3 regions of the Streptosporangium sp. CA-135522 genome follow, and region 1 is predicted to be linked to each of the others. Evidence: predicted binding sites of a transcription regulator. Region 1 holds the regulator's gene; each other region holds the start of a gene.

Region 1 (6,915 bases):
GCGCCCGTGTTGAAGACCAGGCGGTATCCCGCGTCGGCGACGCCCTCCTGCTGGGCGACCGCGTGCGCCGCCTTGATCACGTCGTCGGCGAGCCCGTGGTCGGCGGCGGCCAGCGCGGCCGCGTCCGGGTAGTGGTCCTTGGGGACCACGAGCACATGGGTGGGCGCCTGCGGATTGACGTCCCGGAAGGCCAGCGTGCGGTCGGTCTCATGGACGATCTTCGCGGGGATCTCCCCGGCCACGATCTTGCAGAACAGGCAGTCGGCTTCACTCACCATGCAGGCACCCTATCCTCCCCCGGCGTTGCCAATCGGTGATGGTCCATCGCCAGCAAAGAAAGATCCACCCGGATAAGGTGGGTATGCAAAACTTCAACAACTACAGACCATGCGATTAGCGCGATATGGCCGCCTGGCGAGGACACGACTGGGTCATGCCCCCTAATGAACCGGAAGAGCGTAAACCCTCTGGGAAGGCCGAGCGTCCCACTGATGTGACCACCGAGACCCTCGTGGCCGACAGGTCGCTCGGGGCGGTGCCCGTCGAGTGGGACGCCGATATGGCCGTTACCGCGCTGTACAGCGCGCATTACCGGTCGCTTGTGCGTCTCGCTGTGTTACTCGTCCGCGATATGGCAACCGCGGAGGAGGTCGTGCAGGACGCGTTCGTCGCCATCCACGGCGCCTGGCGTCGCCTGCGTGACACCGACAAGGCACTCGCCTACCTGCGTCAATCGGTCGTCAATCGATCGCGCTCGGTGCTTCGGCATCGGGCCGTCGTGGAGAAGTACGCGCCCAAGGGCATGCCGGACGCGCCGAGCGCCGAGAACGGCGCGATCGGCGAGTTCGAGCGGTCCGCCGTCATCGAGGCACTTCGCGGTCTTCCCGCGCGCCAGCGGGAGGCACTGGTCCTGCGCTACTACGGAGACCTGTCGGAAGCACAGATCGCCCACGCGATGGGCATCAGCAAGGGAGCGGTCAAGAGCCACACGGCCCGTGGCATGGCCGCCCTACGAACTTCACTGGAGCAACTGTCATGACCGAGTCCCCCGACGAGTACGGCGAGCTGCTCCGCCGTGTCCTCAGCGCGGAGGCGGACTCGGTCGTTCCCTCCCCGGACGGGCTGGAGATCATCCGGGCCCGTGTGGAAAGACGCGGGCTCCGCGGGCTGATGTGGTGGCGCGCCGGAGCCTCCGTCGCGGGAGCCGTCCTGGTCGCGGCCACCGTCGTCATGATGGTCCCGCAGTTCCGCGAGCAGGTGACCCGGCAGATCGACGACGTGAACTTCACCCAGTCGGCCCCGCCCGAGCTGTCGGCCACCTCGCGGGCCCCCGCCAACGACGACGCCCACCTTCCGGCCGCCACCAAGCCGGGGCCCGCGACCACGGCGCCCCTGCCGGCGGCCACCCCGTCCAGGACCGCGGTGCCCAGCCCGAAGCCGAGCGCGAAGCCGACTCCCCGGCCCACGCCGACCCCGAGGCCCACGCCGGCACCCACCTGCCCCACGACGCTTCCCGACACCTCAGCGGTCGAGCCCGAGGATCCTCCGAAGGAGTGCGGTAAGACGCCGGCCCCGAAGCCCTCGGAGTCCGTCACGCCCTCCGATCGCCCGTGCTCGACCGAGGGGTGCCCTCCGTCGGAGGAGCCCCCGATGCCGACCGAGGCGGCGACGGAGGTGGCGACGGCCGTCTCGGGCGGCTAGGCGGTCACCAGCGTCCGGTGCGTGTCTGGAGCACCGCCGCCGCCGCGACCCCGGCCGTCGAGGTGCGCAGCACGGTCGGGCCGAGCAGCGCGGGCACGGCCCCCGCCTCGCGGAACGCGGCGATCTCCGCTTCGGCGACCCCGCCCTCGGGACCGACGACCACGACGATGTCACCGGCCTCGGGGAGCTCCAGAGTGGACAGCGGGCAGGCCGCCTCCTCGTGCAGCACGAGGCCCAGGGCGGCCGCCGACAGCAGTGCGGCGACCCGGGAGGTGGTGGCGAGCTCGCTCACCTCGGGCAGGTGGAAGCGGCGGGACTGCTTGCCCGCCTCCCGCGCCGTGGAACGCCAGCGGCTCAGCGCCTTGACCGCCCTGTCGCCCTTCCACTGGGTGATGCACCGGGTCGCGGCCCAGGGCACGATCACATCGACCCCCGCCTCGGTCATCATCTCCACCGCCAGCTCACCCCGGTCCCCCTTGGGCAGCCCCTGCACCACGACCAGACGGGGCCGCGGGGCCGGCACGTCGTAGCGGCGCAGCACCTCGACGCGCAGGGACTCCTTGCCCGCGTCCAGGACCACGCACTCGGCCACGGCGCCCGCGCCGTCGGTCAGGTCGAGCCGCTCCCCGGCCCGCAGCCGCCGTACGGCCGCCGCGTGACGCCCTTCGGGGCCGCCGAAGGTGAACTCCGCCCGCGCCAGGTCGGCCGGCTCGGCCAGGAAGACCGGAGCCGTCATCGGCCGTCGAAGGCGTGCCGGCGAGGCCGGGAGGCGTCGCGGTCAGCGGCCATTGAACGCATCCCGCAGCCGGGAGAAGAATCCCTGCTGGCCGGGGGCGAACTTACCGGGCGGGCGCTCCTCGCCGCGGAGCTTGGCGAGCTCGCGCATGAGCTCCTCCTGGGCGGGGTCGAGGCGGGCGGGGGTCTCCACGTTGACGTGGATCAGCAGGTCGCCCCGGCCGTTCTCGTTGAGGCGCTGGACGCCCCGGCCGTACAGCGGGATGGTCTGCCCGGACTGGGTGCCCGGCCGGATGTCGAGCTCCTCGGCGCCGTCGAGCGTCTCCATGGTCAGGATGGTGCCGAGCGAGGCCGCCGTCATCGGGATCTGCACGGTGCAGTGCAGGTCGTCGCCACGACGCTCGAAGATCTCGTGCGGGCGTTCGACGATCTCCAGGAACAGGTCGCCGGGCGGGCCGCCGCCCGGACCGATCTCGCCCTCGCCGGCGAGCTGGATGTGGGTGCCGTCTTCCACGCCCGCCGGGATGCGGACCTTGATGGTCCGCCGCGTGCGGACCCGGCCGTCGCCGGAGCATTCCTGGCAGGGGTTGCGGATGATCGAGCCGAACCCGCCGCACTGGGGGCAGGGGCGCGAGGTCATGACCTGGCCGAGGAAGGAGCGGGTGACCTGGGAGACCTCGCCCCGGCCGTGGCACATGTCACAGGTGTCGGGGTGGGTGCCGGCCGCGGCGCCGGAGCCCGTGCAGACCTCACAGAGCACGGCGGTGTCGACGACCAGCTCACGGGTGGTGCCGAAGGCCGACTCGCGCAGGTCGAGCTCCACCCGGATGGTGGCGTTGCGGCCCCGGCGAGCACGCGACCGGGGCCCGCGGCCACCGCCGCCGCCGGCCGCGCCGAAGAAGGCGTCCATGATGTCGCTGAACGGGAAGCCCGCGCCGAAGCCGCCGGCGCCCGCACCGGCGCCCGAGGCGAACGGGTCGGCGCCCATGTCGTACATCTGGCGCTTGTTGGGGTCGGACAGGACCTCGTAGGCCTGCGTGATGTCCTTGAACCGCTCCTGGGTCTCAGGGTCGGGGTTCACGTCGGGATGCAACTCCCGCGCCAGACGGCGGTAAGCCTTCTTGATCTCTTCCGCACTGGCGTCACGGCGCACCCCGAGGGTGCCGTAGTAGTCGCTCTTAGCCACTTAGTTGACCTCTTAGGATGCAGCCAGGATCTGGCTGACGTAGCGTGCCACCGCGCGCACCGCGCCCATCGTGACCGGGTAGTCCATTCGCGTCGGACCCAGCACACCGAGCCGGGCCAGTTGTTTGTCCCCCGAACCGTATCCGGCGGCGACGATCGATGTGCCCTGGAGACCCGTGTAGGGGTTCTCCGAGCCGATCCGCACCGTCAGAGCCGACAGGTCGGAGGTCTCACCGAGCAGGCGCATCAGCACGACCTGCTCTTCCAGGGCCTCCAGCACGTCGCGGAGACCGACGGTGAAGTCGGCTCCCGCGAGGTTGGCCGCCCCGGCGAAAACGATCTTCTCATCATGCCGGTCCACGAGGGACTCCAGCAGCACCGACAGGATCGTGGCCGCCAGCGGCCGGTCCTCCACCGCGAGCCGGGCGGGCAGGTCGGCGACCATGTCGGGGACCCTGGCCAGCCCGCACCCGTCCAGGCAGGCGTTGAGGGTCGCGCGCAGATGGGCGACGCGGGCCTCGTCGACCACGTCGGGCAGCTCGATCACGCGCTGCTCGACCCGTCCGGTGTTGGTGATGAGCACGAACATCAGCCGGCGCTCGCTCAGCGGGACCAGCTCGACGTGCCGGACCGTGGAGTTGGTCAGTGTGGGGTATTGCACGACGGCGACCTGACGGGTGAGCTGCGCCAGCAGCCGCACCGTGCGCATCACGACGTCGTCGATGTCCACGGCGCCGGCGAGGAAGCTCTCGATGGCCTTCTTCTCCGCGCTCGACAACGGCTTCACCTGCGAGAGCCGGTCGACGAACAGCCGGTAGCCCTTGTCCGTGGGCACCCGGCCGGCGCTGGTGTGGGGCTGGGCGATATAGCCCTGCTCCTCCAGCACCGCCATGTCGTTGCGGATGGTCGCCGGCGACACACCGAGGTTGTGCCGCTCGACGAGAGCCTTGGAGCCCACCGGTTCGTTGGTGGACACGTAGTCCTCGACGATGGCACGGAGCACCGCCAGTTTACGATCGTCGACCAACGTGCTCACCTCCCTGCCCGCACCCGAACGTGAAACGTCAGGGCTGGCACTCTGTGTTCCCGAGTGCCAAGTGTACGGCTCTCGCCCGCGGGGTGCGATAACGCGACGTCGGGAGGATGAGGCCAAGCGTCCGTCAAGTCAATTGCTATCGGGATACAAGCGACAAGGCCCACAATCTACGACATGTCCCACGATTTCGGATCCCCCTCGGGTGGCGCCTCTGCCGGCGCGCCCGGTCACGGCGCGCCCCAGCAGCCCTACGGCCACCAGCAGGGCGCCCCTTCTTACGGCTACGCGCCACCCGGATACGGCACGCCTCAGGGACCGCCGCCGAAGACGAAGATCAAGCCCAGCATCGGCTGGATCGTCGGCGCCTGGCTCGTCTTCGTGCTCAGCATCATCGTCGGTATCGCCGGTTTCGCCGGCGGAATCTTCAGTGCGATCACCGATGCCGCCCCCACCAGCTCGTTCGGCTCGGACAAGACCGTCACGGTCAGGCTCGACCCGGCGGACAAGCCCGCCGTCTACGTCTCCGCCGAGACGGGCACCAAGTTCGAATGCCAGCTCCAGGGCGACCCCGCGAAGGTCAGGCTCGAACAGCCGGGCGTGCAGCAGACCGTGACCGCCGACGGCGTCATCTGGGAGATGGCCCTGCGGGTGGGAGTGGACAAGGCCGGCGACTACCAGCTCACATGCACGGCTCCCGAGACGTCGAACGCCAGGTTCGGCGTGGGCAAGGAGATCGCCGCCGGTTCGGTGATGAGCGGAGCGGTCGCGCTGTTCGCGGTGCCGGCACTGGGGTTCCTGCTGGCCGTCATCGTGACGATCGTCGTGCTGGTCAGGCGGAGCGGCGCCCGCAAGCGCCGGGCCGCCGCGGCCGGGCAGTGGGGACAGCCCGGACCCTACGGCGGGTGATCGCGGCCTTTGCTACCGTCCCCTTGATCCCTGAAGAGAGGACGGGCGGTCGGTGATGTACGAGCGTGACGTGCTGTCGGAGAACTGGCGACGCCCCCTCAAGGGGAAGATCCCCCAGGTCCCCGCGGAGCTCGACCTGGTCGTGGAGGACGCCGACGGCGGCTTCTGCGGCGCCGTGGTGGCCTGCGACAAGGAGGCCGTCACGCTGGAGGACCGGTTCGGGCGGCGGCGGCTGTTCCCGCTGGAGCCCGCCGCGTTCCTCCTGGAGGGCAAGGTCGTGACGCTGGTACGACCCACCGCCGCGCCACGGGCCCCGAAACGCAGCGCCTCGGGCTCGATCGCGGTGGAGGGGCTGCGGGCACAGGTGGCCAAGGAGAGCCGGATCTACGTGGAGGGCGTGCACGACGCCGCCCTCGTGGAGAAGGTCTGGGGGCACGACCTGCGCGTCGAGGGCGTGGTCGTGGAATACCTGGAAGGGATCGACCACCTGCCCTCGATCGTCGAGGAGTTCGAGCCCGGCCCCGGCCGCCGACTGGGCGTGCTCGTCGACCACCTGGTCTCCGGATCGAAGGAGAGCCGGATCTCCGCCCAGATCTCCTCGCCGCACGTGCTGATCGTCGGACACCCGTTCGTGGACGTCTGGCAGGCGGTCAAGCCCGCGGTGCTGAAGATCGCGTCCTGGCCGTCGGTGCCACGTGGCGTACCGTGGAAGGAAGGGGTCATCGCCGCCCTCGGCTGGGATCTGGAGCCGGGCGACGCATGGCGCCGCATTCTCGGATCGGTCGCCACCTACGCCGATCTGGAGCCGGAGCTCCTCGGGTCGGTCGAGGAGCTGATCGACTTCGTGACGGTTCCCGGCGAGGATGGCTGATCCCGCACCCCATCAGGAGGGGCCATGAGCGACAGTCACGAGAACCCGCGGCACGAGCCCGCGGACGGCGAGCACCCCGGGCCCGCCGGGCCGCCCCGGTGGTCCGATCATCCCCGGCCAGATCATCCCGCGCCGGGGCAGGGCTACCCGCCTCCCGCCGCCTCGCCGTACGGGCCCGGCGGCTACGGCTATCAGGACGACTACCGCAACGCCTATCCGCCGCCCGGGCCGTACGGCTACGGATATCCCGCGCCACCGGGCGGCTACGGCCCGCGGCCCGGCGGCGACGACACCACCATGGCCATGCTCGCCCATCTGCTGGGCCTGCTGACCTGGTTCGTCGGCCCGCTGGTGGTGTATCTCGCGAAGAAGGACGAGTCCCCCTACGTGCGGGCCCAGGCGGCCGAGGCGCTCAACTTCCAGCTCACCCTGACGATCGCCTACTTCGTCTCCTGGATTCTGGCGTTCGTGCTGATCGGTT
Region 2 (6,915 bases), 3.2 Mb from region 1:
GGACGGCGGCATGTCCACGACGACCGCAGCCGCCCCATGGTCATCGACTGGCGGGCCCCCGTCTCGCGGGCCTTCTACCAGGCCAGCCCGTCCGACCCGATGGACGTGGCGCTGCGCCGCCGGTTCGGCTACCACGGCGGCGACCTGACCGCCTACGAGGATGAGCCGCTCGACCAGAGCGGCGCCCTGCAGCACAGCAGGATCCTCACCGAGGAGATCGAACGGCCTCGCTCCGGTCCGATGCGCGACATCGTCGCGACCATCCAGCCCGACCAGGACGAGATCGTCCGCTCCGAGCTCGGACGGACCGTGTGCGTCCAGGGGGCGCCCGGCACCGGGAAGACCGCCGTCGGCCTGCACCGTGCGGCCTACCTGCTCTTCACTCACCGCGAGAAGCTCGCCCGATCCGGAGTGATGATCGTCGGCCCGAACCGGGCCTTCCTGTCCTATATCTCCTCGGTGCTCCCCGCGCTGGGCGAGGTCAAGGTCGACCAGACGACGGTCGCCGGAATCCTGGGCGATCACGCCACGCCCGAAGATCCCGCGATCAGCGCGGTCAAGGGCGACGCGAGAATGGCACCGGTGCTCCGGCGCGCCCTGTGGATGCACATCGTCAAGCCGGCCGAAGGGGTGCTGTTCACCAAGGGGGTCAACCGCTACCGGGTGGCCGACCACGAGGTCCGCGAGATCGTCGCGTCACTGCGCGGCACCACGCGCTACGGCCCCGGCCGCGCGACTCTCGCCCAGCGGCTGGCCCACCTGGTGCTCGTCCGGATGGAACAGCGCGGCGAGTCCCCCGACGACCGGGTGCAGGACGCGGTGGCCCGCTCCAAACCGGTCAAGCAGCTCGTGGACCAGGTGTGGCCCAAGCTGACCCCCCGGCAGGTGCTTCACCGCCTCTTCAGCGACCCCGAGTTCCTCTCCGCCGCCGCCAAGGACGACCTCACCCCACAGGAGCAGGGCCTGCTGCTGTGGGCCAGGCCGGCCAAGTCCTTCCGCTCGGCGAAGTGGTCGGCGGCCGACGGCGCGTTGATGGACGAGCTCAGCGATCTGATCGAGCGGACGGCGCCCCTGGGACACCTGGTCGTGGACGAGGCCCAGGATCTGTCGGCGATGCAGCTGCGCGCCCTGGGGCGGCGCTGCCGTACCGGGTCGGCCACCGTGCTGGGTGACCTCGCCCAGGGTACGACGCCCTGGTCCGCCCGCTCCTGGAGCGAGGTCCTCACCCATCTGGGCTTCGAGGACGGCGCGGTCACCGAGCTCACCCTCGGCTTCCGCGTCCCCCGCGAGGTCCTCGACTACGCCGTCAGGCTGCTGCCGGCCGTCGCTCCGGATCTGGCGGCCCCCCGGTCGCTCCGGCCCGGTGTGGGCTCCCTGTCGGTACGGCACGCGCCCGATCCGGCCGAGTCCCTGACACGGGCGGTGCGGGAGGCCCTCTCCCGCGAGGGCTCCATCGGGGTCATCGTCCCGGACGCCTCCGTCGCGGCCGTGTCCGAAACCCTGTCCGCCCTGGACCACCGGGTGCTGAGCCCCGACTCGGTCGAGGAGCACCGGCTGCTGGTCATCCCGGCGACCCTGGCCAAAGGCCTGGAATACGACCACGTCATCGTGGTGGAGCCGGCCGACATCGTGGACGCCGAGCCACGTGGCCTGGCCCGCCTGTACGTGGTACTGACCCGTGCCGTCACCTCCCTGACCGTCCTGCACACCAGGGAGCTCCCCGCCCAGCTCTGTTGACCTCCGCCGTACCCGCCCGCCGCCGAGGGCGGGAACCGGCCTCATCCGGGCGGCGGAGGAGCGTTTCGCGAAATTCGACGTGTTCCGCGCCCGCGCGACGGCGCTCCACGACAATGTCCCGGCCCACCACGCCGGGGGTCGCCGGATATGCCCCCGGCCGTGGTGGTCACGCTGGGTCAAGGCCCGGAGTTAGGACCTGAGTCGTTTCTGGAGTTTCCGCGGGGGCCATGCGGTCACCCGATGGAAACGGCCTCTTTACAGATCGTGAACCGCATGGAAAAGAACGGGTTCGGTCGCCTCTCGGATCGCGCCGCGGCGAACGAAGGAGCGGCGAACGGCCGGAAGAGGCCGGAAGAGGAACGACCGGAGCGGTGAGCGACCGGAAGAGGGACGGCCGGAGGGGTGAACGGCCCGAAGAGGTGAACGGCCCGGAGGGGAACACGAAAAGAGGCGGCCCCGGAAGCTCGGGGTCGCCTCTTTCTGTGAAAGCGGCTGGACTTAGAAGTCCATGTCGCCGCCGCCCGGCATTGCGGGAGCGGCACCGGCCTTCTCGGGCTTCTCGGCGATGACGGCCTCGGTGGTGAGGAACAGCGCCGCGATGGACGCCGCGTTCTGCAGAGCGGAACGGGTCACCTTGGCCGGGTCGATGATGCCCGACTCGAACATGTTGACGTACTCGCCGGAGGCGGCGTTCAGACCCTCACCGGGGGTGAGGTTGCGCACCTTCTCCACCACGACGCCGCCCTCAAGGCCGGCGTTGACGGCGATCTGCTTCAGCGGCTCCTCAAGAGCCTTGCGCACGATCGCGGCGCCGGTGGCCTCGTCACCGAGCAGCTCCAGCTTGTCGAACGCCTTGGCGCCGGCCTGCAGCAGGGCCACGCCACCGCCGGGGACGATGCCCTCCTCGACGGCCGCCTTCGCGTTGCGAACGGCGTCCTCGATGCGGTGCTTGCGCTCCTTGAGCTCAACCTCGGTCGCCGCGCCGGCCTTGATGACGGCCACGCCGCCGGCCAGCTTGGCGAGACGCTCCTGGAGCTTCTCGCGGTCGTAGTCGGAGTCGGTGTTCTCGATCTCGGCGCGGATCTGGTTGACCCGGCCGGCGATCTGCTCGGCGTCGCCGGAGCCGTCGACGATGGTGGTCTCGTCCTTGGTCACGATGACCTGGCGGGCGCGGCCGAGCTGGTCCAGCGAGGTGGACTCGAGCTTGAGGCCGAGGTCCTCGCTGATGACCTGGGCACCGGTCAGGATGCCGATGTCGCCCAGCATCGCCTTGCGGCGGTCACCGAAGCCCGGGGCCTTGACGGCGACCGAGCGGAACAGGCCACGGATCTTGTTGACGACCAGGGTGGCCAGGGCCTCGCCCTCGATGTCCTCGGCGATGATCAGCAGCGGCTTGCCGGCCTGCACGACCTTGTCGAGGACCGGGAGCAGGTCCTTGTTGGCGGAGACCTTGGAGTTGACGACGAGGATGTACGGGTCGTCGAGGACGGCCTCCATACGCTCCGGGTCGGTCACGAAGTAGGGCGAGATGTAGCCCTTGTCGAAGCGCATGCCCTCGGTGAGCTCAAGCTCCAGGCCGAAGGTGTTGCTCTCCTCGACGGTGATGACGCCTTCCTTGCCGACCTTGTCCATCGCCTCGGCGATCATCTCGCCGATCTGCGGGTCGCCCGCGGAGATGGAGGCGGTGGAGGCGATCTGCGCCTTCGTCTCCACGTCCTTGGCCAGCTTGGAGAGCTCCTCGGAGACGCGCTCGACGGCGGCCTCGATGCCCTTCTTCAGGGACATCGGGTTGGCGCCCGCGGCGACGTTGCGGAGGCCCTCACGTACCAGAGCCTGGGCGAGCACGGTGGCGGTGGTGGTGCCGTCGCCCGCGACATCGTCGGTCTTCTTGGCGACTTCCTTGACGAGCTCGGCCCCGATCTTCTCCCAGGGGTCCTCGAGCTCGATCTCCTTGGCGATGGAGACACCGTCGTTGGTGATCGTGGGGGCGCCCCACTTCTTCTCCAGAACGACGTTACGGCCCTTGGGGCCGAGGGTCACCTTGACGGCGTCCGCGAGCTGGTTCATACCGCGCTCGAGACCGCGCCGGGCGTCCTCGTCAAACGCGATCATCTTGGCTGCCATACGGCTAGACCTCCCAAACGCAGGGTGGCTTGCACCGGATCGAGTCGACGCCCGCGACGGCATGTGAACCCGCGACTCCGTTCGGCGGGTCCCATCGTCTCGATCCAGGGTTGGCACTCTCCAACAGGGAGTGCCAACGAACTGTTTAGCACTCTACCCTGCCGAGTGCAAGCCGCGGCGCTCTGACCTGCGTCCAGCTTAGACCGGAGCCATGTCCGAAAAGCGAAGACCCGGCCCGCCGGTGGAGCGGCGAGCCGGGTCGAAGCGCTGGAGGATCCTCGTGGACTGCGCTGCCACGGGAGCTTCCGTCGCCTCCCGACGAATGGACGGAACGGCTACGTCAGACCGTCCGGACGGATTCCGCCTGGGGACCCTTCTGACCTTGCGTGATCTCGAACTCGACCCGCTGGCCCTGCTCGAGCGCGCGATAGCCATCCATCATGATCGCGGAGTAATGGACGAACACATCCTTACCACCGTCGACCGCGATGAAGCCGTAGCCCTTGTCCGCGTTGAACCATTTGACGGTGCCTTGCGCCACTTCCGACTCCTCTTACTTGACTTGAGGACATCGCCCATTCCTCACGCGAAGTCCGCAATCTTCGAGGCGTAGACATCGCCTACGTCGATCGTTCTCGACCATACCTGTGGGACACCGTAGGGCAACAGAGTCAATCAGCAAACTACTGCTTTACGTACACATTCAGGGGCGGTGTGGATTTTTGCCGGAGTGTTTATCTGGTTAAAAATTGCATCGTATCTCCGCCCCGGAGATATGGCCTCACGTCGCAAAACACGACACCCGCACCCGGTCGGACCGGGTGCGGGTGTCGTGGAGACGCGGCCGGAGCCGCGGGACGAGTGCTGGGCGCTCAGCCTCCGGCGACCGCCGGAATGATGGAGATCTGAACGCCGGAGGGCGTCGCCGTGTCAAGGTTGTCCGCGAATCGGACGTCCTCATCTCCGACGTAGACATTGACAAAACGGCGAATCTTGCCCGTTTCATCGAGAATGCGAGCACCGATCCCGGGGAAGTCGGCATCGAGCTTCTGCAGAACGTCGCGCAGGGTCTCGCCCTCGGCGCTCACCTCGGCGGTACCATCGGTGTAGGTTCGGAGAATCGTCGGAATCCGCACAGAAACGCTCATAGTTCAGTACCTTTCACGATTTTCTAGGCGATAGCCGTACGGAATGCGTCGAGAGACGGCCGGATGACGGCGGTGGGGCGAGCCTGTTCCGCCACCGCGTCGAGGGTCTTGAGACCGTCGCCGGTGTTGAGGACCACGGTCTCCCCATCGGGGTCGAGCCGCCCGGAGGCCACCAGCTTGCGCAGCACGCCGACGGTCACGCCGCCCGCCGTCTCGGCGAAGATGCCCTCGGTCCTGGCCAGCAGCCGGATCGCGTCGACGACCTCGGCGTCCGTGACGTCCTCCACCGCGCCCCCGGTGCGCCGGGCGATGTCCAGCACGTAGGGGCCGTCGGCGGGGTTTCCGATCGCCAGCGACTTGGCGATGGTGTCCGGCTTGACCGGGCGGATCACGTCGTGACCGGCCTTGTAGGCGGCGGAGACCGGGGAGCAGCCCTCGGCCTGGGCCGCGAAGATCTTGTACGGCTTGTCCTCGACGAGCCCGAGCGCGATCAGCTCCTTGAAAGCCTTGTCGATCTTCGTGAGCTGGGAGCCGGACGCGACCGGGATGACGATCTGGTCGGGGATCCGCCAGCCGAGCTGCTCGGCGATCTCGTAGGCCAGGGTCTTGGAGCCCTCGGCGTAGTAAGGCCGGAGGTTGACGTTGACGAAGCCCCACTTGTCGCCCAGCTCGTCCCCGATGAGTTCGGAGCAGAAGCGGTTGACGTCGTCGTAGGTGCCCTTGATGCCGACGAGCCTGCCGCCGTAGACCGACGCCATGACGATCTTGGCTTCCTCCAGGTCCGCGGGGATGAACACGCAGGCGTCCAACCCGGCCCGTGCCGCGGCCGCGGTCACCGCGCCGGCCAGGTTGCCGGTGGAGGAGCAGGACAGGGTGTGGAAGCCGAAGTTACGGGCCGCCTCGACGGCGATGGCCACCACGCGGTCCTTGAAGGAGTGGGTGGGGTTGCCGGAGTCGTCCTTGACGTGCAACGAGCGGATGCCCAGCTCACGGGCGAGGTTGTCGGCCTTGACCAGCTTGGTCCAGCCGGGCGCCATGTTGGGCTTGGTCGCCACGTCCGCCGGGACGGGCAGCAGCGAGCGGTAGCGCCAGATGTTCGTCGGCCCCTCGGCGATCTGCTCCCGGGTCACGCGCCCGAAGTCGTAGGCGATCTCAAGGGGCCCGAAACACTCGACGCAGGCGAAGCTGGGACCGAGGTCGTAGCGGGCACCGCACTCGCGACAGGACAGTGCCGCGGCGGGGCCGAAGGGCTTGTTCCGCGTGTCTTCGACGCGAACGGGCGAGGTGGTGGTTTCAGTGCTTGCGAGCGCCATGAAGCGAGGCCTTTCCCTCATCTTCGTCTGCGACCACCCTGGTCACAGACCGGAATTGGCACCTGTCCCGGCCGACCTCGTCAGATCACGAGTCTTGAACCGGGAGGGTTGCCGGGGCTTCGCAGGGCCGGTCCCTCCACCCCTCTGGATGAGCAAATATTCAGTTGGAAACCTGACGAGCAGGTCCTACGCACTCTACATCGCCTTGCCGCCATCCTGACCAGGTGTCTCACTGTGCAAGACGCAATGTGTTACCTGTCGGACATTCTCGCCAGATCGTCGGCCGCGAAACACGCCGCACGCACCCGCGACCGCACGTTGTCCACAGCATGTGGACAAACTCGCGGCGAAGCGATGGAGTCCGAGCGTCCAGGCCGCGGTGCCGGGATCACCTTCACGCCCCCGGTGAAACCACGGCCCGGTGAAACCACGGCCCTGGTGAAACGGCCGACGTCACGCCGCGTTCAGAAGCCGTAGGCGTCGCCCAACGCACCCTGGACGTATTTGCGCGCCTGGTGGATCCGGGACTTGGCGGTGCCGAGCGGGATGCCGAGCTGCTCGGCCACCTCGTTGTAATCGAGCTGGCAGATGTC
Region 3 (6,915 bases), 1.3 Mb from region 1:
GAGCATGAGCAGCTGGCGCTGGTTGTCCGGGAGCCTGGACAGCAGTCTGCGGGCGTGCTCGGCCTCGATGTAGCGGACCACGGTCTCCTCGGGGCCGGGCCCCTCGTCGGGCCCGTCCGGAAGGTCCTGGGTGGGTACGGCGGAGCGCACGGAGCTGCGCAACGCGTCGGCCACCTTGTGGGAGGCGATGCCGAAGACGAAGGACGCGAACGGGCGCCCCATGTCCCGGTATCGGGGCAGCGCGGACAGCACCGCGATGCACACCTCCTGAGCCACGTCGTCCGCGATGTGGTACTGACCGGAAACCCGGCCGAGACGAGCACGACAATAACGGACGACCATTGGCCGTAACTGCGCGATCAGGGTTTCGATCGCGGTGCGATCTCCCTGAACGGCGAGGCTCGTCAGATCCTTGAGATCATCCCTATGGGCGATCCCCTCAGATCTCGTCGCAAGCCTTACCCCACTTTTGGCGTCGGCGACGCATCCCTCGGTCACGTTAGGCATGATGCCCGCCCCGATAGGGCCTGTCGTCATGGCGAACGGCTACGGATTGGTCACATTGAGGCGGAGATAACGGGGCGTAATCGAATGGCGACAGCAAGGCTCTTAGTATGCGTAAATATTTCACTTGATAGACAAATAAGTCGGCTATTTGTTAGAAGGACGTTTGGCCTTCCGCGCGACGCGCCGTGACGCTTTGGGGCCCCTTTCGGTTTACCGGAAAACGAAACGGCTCGCGCCCCCGAGGGGAGCGCGAGCCGTACCGGATCGGTGGAGATCAGTGGCCGTGGCCGTGACCGTGGCCGTGACCGCCGGCGGCGGCCGGGGCCTCCTCCTCGGGCTTGTCCACCACGAGGGCCTCGGTCGTCAGCAGCATGCCGGCGATGGAGGCGGCGTTCTGGACGGCCGAGCGGGTGACCTTGACCGGGTCGATGACGCCCTGGGCGATCAGGTCGCCGTACTCGCCGGTGGCGGCGTTGAAGCCCTGACCGGCGGAGAGCTCGGAGACCTTGGTCGTCACGACGTAGCCCTCACGGCCGGCGTTCTCGGCGATCCAGCGAGCCGGCTCGATGAGCGCCTTGCGGACCACGGCGACACCGGTCGCCTCGTCGCCGGACAGACCCAGGTCGTCGAGGACCTTGGCGACGTGGATGAGAGCGGAGCCACCGCCGGAGACGATGCCCTCCTCGATCGCGGCGCGGGTCGCGGAGATGGCGTCCTCGAGACGGTGCTTCTTCTCCTTGAGCTCCACCTCGGTGGCCGCGCCGACCTTCAGCACGGAGACACCGCCGGCGAGCTTGGCCAGGCGCTCCTGGAGCTTCTCGCGGTCCCAGTCGGAGTCGGACTGCTCGACGGCGTGCCGGATCTCCCTGACCCGGTCGGAGATCGCCTGCTGGTCGCCGGCGCCGTCCACGACGGTGGTGGCGTCCTTGGTGATCACGACGCGGCGGGCGGTGCCGAGGACCTCGAGGCCGACGTTCTCCAGCTTGAGGCCGACCTCTTCGCTGACGACCTCGCCGCCGGTGAGGATCGCGATGTCCTGCAGCATGGCCTTGCGGCGGTCACCGAAGCCCGGCGCCTTGACGGCGACGGAGGTGAAGGTGCCGCGGATCTTGTTGGTGACCAGGACGGCCAGGGCCTCGCCCTCGACGTCCTCGGCGATGACGAGCAGCGCCTTCTTGGTCTGCGCGACCTTCTCCAGCAGCGGCAGGAAGTCGGCGACGGAGGAGACCTTGCCCTGCGTGATCAGGATGTAGGGGTCCTCCAGGACCGCTTCCATGCGCTCCTGGTCGGTGACCATGTAGGGCGACAGGTAACCCTTGTCGAACTGGAGACCCTCGGTGAACTCCAGGTCCAGGCCCATGGTGTTGGACTCTTCGACGGTGATGACGCCGTCCTTGCCCACCTTGTCGAACGCCTCGGCGATCAGCTCGCCGATCTTGGCGTCCTGGGCGGAGATCGTCGCGACGTTCGCGATCTCCTTCTTGTCCTCGACCGGACGGGCGGACTCGATCAGCTTGTCGCTGACGGCCTTGGCCGCGAGGTCGATGCCGCGCTTGAGCGAGAGCGGCTGGGCGCCGGCGGCGACGTTGCGCAGACCCTCGCGGACCATCGCCTGGGCCAGGACGGTCGCGGTGGTCGTGCCGTCACCGGCGACGTCGTTGGTCTTGGTGGCGACTTCCTTGGCGAGCTGCGCGCCGAGGTTCTCGTACGGCGCCTCCAGCTCGACCTCACGGGCGATGGTGACACCGTCGTTGGTGATGGTCGGCGCACCGAACTTCTTGTCGATGACGACGTTGCGGCCGCGCGGACCGAGGGTCACCTTCACGGCGTCCGCCAGGGCGTTCACGCCACGCTCGAGAGCGCGGCGGGCGTCCTCCTCGAACGACAGGATCTTCGGCATGTCAATCCTCTCTAAAAGTACGTCGGCGCATCAAAGCCCCGGGCGCTCGCGCGGCCCGGGGCTCGATACGTCATCTTTATGAAGCGAGAACTACTTCTCGATGATGGCGAGCACGTCGCGAGCGGAGAGCACGAGGTACTCCTCGCCGCCGTACTTCACCTCGGTGCCGCCGTACTTGCTGTAGAGGACGATGTCGCCCTCCTTGACGTCGAGCGGGATACGCTTGTCGCCGTCCTCGTCCCAGTTGCCGGGGCCCACCGCGAGGACCTTGCCCTCCTGCGGCTTCTCCTTGGCGGTGTCCGGGATCACGAGGCCGGAAGCGGTGGTCTGCTCGGCCTCAAGCGGCTGGACCACAATGCGGTCGCCGAGCGGCTTAACGGGAACCTTGGTGGCGGTCGTCACGTCGGACCTCCCCTTCAGATTTGGATGATCTAGAAGAGGCGACCAGCGGTCTGCCGTCGCGGATGTCAGACCTGCCTCGTCGCATATTAGTTGGCACTCTCAAGGGGAGAGTGCCAATACGGAACAGTATGCAAGGAGGCCTTGACAGTCAACACGAACCGCCCGTCTGCGCTTCCCGCGAACGTCACCCCCGCCGCCGCACCACCGCCGGCAGGCCCCTAACGCGTGCGATCTGCTCCTCGTACAGCTCGCGGGAGCGCCGCAGGAAGTCCACCATGACCCGGAGTTCGGCCTCGGAGTATCCGGCGGTGATGCCGCGCCCCGCCTCGACGATCGGGCCGTAGAGCTCCATCGCCTTTCCGACGGCCTCGGGGGTGGCCCGCACGACGACCTTGCGGCGGTCACCGGGATCGGGTGAGCGCGTGAGGTGGCCCAGCCTCTCCAGCCGGTCGAGCATCGCGGTCACACTGCCCGTGGTCAGCCCCAGCTCCGCCCCCAGGACGCTGGGCGTGACGGCCTCGCGCCGCATCAGGATCTCCAGACATCGCAGGTCGGTGCGGTTGACCCCTAGACAGACGGCCGCCGCCTCGTCGAAGGCGTCCACCGCCGCCTGGTTCGCCTGGATCTCCTCGCCGAGCGCGGATATGAGCTCGCCCATGTTTTCTCTTGACATTCAAGCCTCTCGATCATCAAGATAAATATGTCTCGAACATCAAGCTACAAGCTTTTCAAGGGAAAACGAAGGAGTCGTCTTGCGTCCTCTCCATGTGATCGTCATCGGCGCGGGCACCGGCGGGATGTGCCTGGCCCAGGGCCTCAAGCGGGCCGGAGTCTCGGTCGCCGTCTACGAGCGCCACAAGACTCGCTCCGACGGCCTGTACGGCTACCGCGTCGGCATCGACCCCATGGGCAACCGCGCGCTCAAGGAGTGCCTGCCGCCCGAGCTGTTCGACACCTACGTCGCGACCTGCGCCCGGTCGCCGAAGTTCTTCAACGTGCTGACCGAGGGACTGCGGACGACCGCGTCGTTCGAGCTCCTCCCGAACGACGACCCGGTCGACAGCGAGCGCTCGGTCTCCCGGATGACCCTGCGCCAGGTGCTGCTCACCGGCATGGACGACGTCGTCCATCACGGCAAGGAGTTCACCCACTACGAGCTGCACGAGGACGGCACGGTGACCGCCTTCTTCGCCGACGGCTCCCGCGCCACCGGCGACGTGCTCGTCGCGGCCGACGGCACCGGCTCCAGGGTCCGCCGGCAGTACCTGCCGCACGCCGAGGTGAAGGACACCGGCGTCATCGCGATCTCGGCCAAGGTCGAGATCACCGCCCGGACCAGGGCGCTGCTGCCGGCCGAGGCGTTCGAGGGGATCTCCCTGACCTTCGCCCCCAAAGGACGGTTCTGCATCTGGCACGTCATGGAGTTCAAGTGGGACCGCGACGGCTCGCTCAAGCACACCGTCGGCGGCAACGACGCCGAGCTGATCGAGCGGTGGCCCGGCCTGCTGTACGACAACACCCGCGACTACATCAACTGGGGCTTCTCCGCCGCGACCGACAAGTTCCCGCCCGACGTGCTGCGGATGCGCGGCGAGGAGCTCAAGCGACTGGTCCTGGACATGACCCGGGACTGGCACCCGCACATGCGCGAGCTGTTCGAGGCCGCCGACCCCGGAAGCTGCTTCCCCGTCAACATCCGCACCTCGGTGCCGATCCCTCCGTGGAAGACCACCGGCGTCACGCTGCTCGGCGACGCCATCCACACCATGACCCCCGGCCACGGCGTCGGCGCCAACACCGCCCTGCGCGACGCCATGCTCCTGTGCCGAGAGCTGGTCGCCGCGCACGCCGGCGACAAGACCGCACTGGAGGCGGTGGGCGCCTACGAGGCCGAGATGATCCCGTACGGCTTCGCCCGCGTCGCCGACTCCCTCGCACAGAACGGCACCGGCGGCGACGACCCGCTCCACCGGCCCGTCGTCGGACGCCTGGTCCTCGCCGCCACCCGGGCGTTCTTCAGGACGACCGCCCTGGTCCCGGCACTGAGGCGCAAGTTCATCGGCGACCTGACGGCCTACCGGGGCGCCGACGTGTGACCCGCGCACCCTTCGAGCTCCCGGGCCACATGCGAACCGCTCCACTTCCCAGCGACGCCGGCCCGGGATTCGGGGAACATACGGGAGGACGAGGCGACCTCCGACAGGAATGTAAACCAATGAGCACGCACGGTAACGACGGCGACGCTACGGTGGACGGCGTGACCAGCACGATAAGCGAGGAAACGGGCACGCTGAGCGAGGTCGGCGACCTGCTCGACAATTGGCCCTATCCCCCGGGCAGGGGATGGACGGCCGACGACCTCGACCGCCTTCCCGACGAAGGTCCCAACGGCGAGCTGGACTTCTTCAAGCACGTAGAACTCGTCGACGGAGCCCTCATCTTCATGTCCCCCCAGAAGCGCTTCCACGATGTCGTGATCCGCAGGCTTGCGAGCAGCTTCGAGGCCCAGGCGCCCGAGCGGCTCGCGGTGGCCACCCAGATGGACGTCACGCTCGGCGTGAGACAACGCCCCTGTCCCGATGTGCTGCTCATCGACGCAGCCCTGAATCATGATCACGACCGCACGTCATACGTCCCCGAGGAGGTCCATCTGGTCGTGGAGGTGGTCTCGCCCGAGTCCAAGCTGCGTGATCGCGAGGTGAAGCCGCGACGTTACGCCGGAGCTGGAATAGCGCATTTCTGGCGCATCGAGGAAGAAGCCGGCAAGCCGGTCGTCTACGTCTACGAGCTCGATCCCGCCACGTGCGTCTACGTCCCCACCGGCATCCACCACGGCAGGCTCTCGGTCGAGGTGCCGTTTCCCATCGAAATCGACCTGGCCGACCTCCTGAGCTGAGGCGGTAACGTCGGACGACGTGGACCTTGACGCATTCCGGGAGTTACTGACGCCGCGCGGCCAGGAGGCCTTGGGGGCGGCCGCCGAGCTGGCGGGCGACGACCCCGTGGCTGCGGTGACACGGCTCAGGAAGACCTACGACGCCGGCCTCACCTCGGCCGCGCTCACCCAGGCCACGCTCCGGCGTCGGGCACGGGAGAAGTTCGGCGCCGACGCCGATCTGATGTACTTCACGCCGAACGGCCTGGAGCAGGCCACCCGCCGTGAGGTCGCCGACCACCGGGCCCGCCGCATCTCTCCCGGCTCCCGGGTCGCCGACGTCTGCTGCGGCATCGGCGGCGACCTCCTCGCGCTCGCCCGGGCGGGATGCGAGGTGGAGGCCGTGGACGCCGACCCGCTCACCGCCGCGATCGCCCGGGCCAACGCCGACGCCCTCGGTTTCCGAGACCGGGTCTCGGTCCGCGCGGCCGACGCCGCCACGATCGATCCGGCCGCCTTCGACGTCCTGTTCGCCGATCCGGCCCGCCGTACCGCGCGGGGGCGGACCTTCGACCCGATGGCCTACTCACCGCCCTGGCCCGAGGTGCTGGAGATGGTCGCCAAGGCGCGGGCGGCCTGCCTGAAGGTCGCCCCGGGCATCCCCTACGAGTTCATCCCCACCGGCGCCGAGGCCGAGTGGGTCTCCTACAAGGGCGATGTCAAGGAGGCCGTGATCTGGTGCGGCGATCTGGCGGGCCAGACCGAGCGCAGGGCCACGATCCTGCCCACGGGCGCGACGCTGACGCCCGACCCGGAGCTCGGCCGGGCCGAGCACGGTCCCGTCGGCCGCTACGTGTACGAGCCGGACGGCGCGGCGATCCGGGCGCATCTCGTCGCGGAGATCGCCGCGATGGTCGGCGGCCACCTGCTCGATCCGCACATCGCCTACATCACCGGGGACGCCGCGTCGCGGACGCCGTGGGCGTCCCGGTACGAGGTCCACGAGGTGCTGCCGTTCTCGCTCAAACGGCTGCGGGCGGCGCTGCGCGAGCGCGGGGTCGGCAACGCGACGCTCAAAAAGCGCGGTTCGGCGGTGGACATCGAGCGCCTGCGAAAAGATTTACGGCTTTCTGGCGACAAATCCGCGGTGGTCATTCTCACCCGGATTATCGAAAGGCCGTTCGCCCTCATCTGCGCCCCTTCTTGACCTGCCAAAACGGCGAATTCGGAC

The links. Region 1 encodes HrcA, which represses chaperone genes, less so after heat shock. Its sites were predicted from a motif close to TTGGCACTCTCNNNNNGAGAGTGCCAA; they were not measured.
Region 2: the regulator HrcA is predicted to act here: its motif matches at 3,972-3,998, upstream of groL (chaperonin GroEL).
Region 3: the regulator HrcA is predicted to act here: its motif matches at 2,900-2,926, upstream of groES (co-chaperone GroES).

What each region holds. Positions count from the first base shown of each region.
Region 1 covers NZ_CP192026.1:2,589,703-2,596,617, reverse strand. The annotation lists gene ACQPYK_RS12320 (histidine triad nucleotide-binding protein) at 1-275, opposite strand, end outside; gene ACQPYK_RS12315 (SigE family RNA polymerase sigma factor) at 560-1,039, shown strand; gene ACQPYK_RS12310 (hypothetical protein) at 1,036-1,701, shown strand; gene ACQPYK_RS12305 (16S rRNA (uracil(1498)-N(3))-methyltransferase) at 1,706-2,437, opposite strand; gene dnaJ (molecular chaperone DnaJ) at 2,480-3,622, opposite strand; gene hrcA (heat-inducible transcriptional repressor HrcA) at 3,635-4,648, opposite strand; gene ACQPYK_RS12290 (hypothetical protein) at 4,832-5,563, shown strand; gene ACQPYK_RS12285 (DUF3097 domain-containing protein) at 5,619-6,434, shown strand; gene ACQPYK_RS12280 (DUF4870 domain-containing protein) at 6,459-6,915, shown strand, end outside.
Region 2 covers NZ_CP192026.1:9,707,496-9,714,410, forward strand. The annotation lists gene ACQPYK_RS45580 (HelD family protein) at 1-1,737, shown strand, start outside; gene groL (chaperonin GroEL) at 2,236-3,861, opposite strand; gene ACQPYK_RS45590 (cold-shock protein) at 4,202-4,402, opposite strand; gene ACQPYK_RS45595 (MoaD/ThiS family protein) at 4,734-5,009, opposite strand; gene thrC (threonine synthase) at 5,033-6,322, opposite strand; SAM riboswitch class I at 6,337-6,477, opposite strand; gene ACQPYK_RS45605 (RNA polymerase sigma factor) at 6,787-6,915, opposite strand, start outside.
Region 3 covers NZ_CP192026.1:1,257,135-1,264,049, reverse strand. The annotation lists gene ACQPYK_RS06355 (sigma-70 family RNA polymerase sigma factor) at 1-507, opposite strand, end outside; gene groL (chaperonin GroEL) at 782-2,407, opposite strand; gene groES (co-chaperone GroES) at 2,498-2,809, opposite strand; gene ACQPYK_RS06340 (MarR family winged helix-turn-helix transcriptional regulator) at 2,994-3,467, opposite strand; gene ACQPYK_RS06335 (FAD-dependent oxidoreductase) at 3,562-4,905, shown strand; gene ACQPYK_RS06330 (Uma2 family endonuclease) at 5,067-5,705, shown strand; gene ACQPYK_RS06325 (class I SAM-dependent methyltransferase) at 5,725-6,891, shown strand.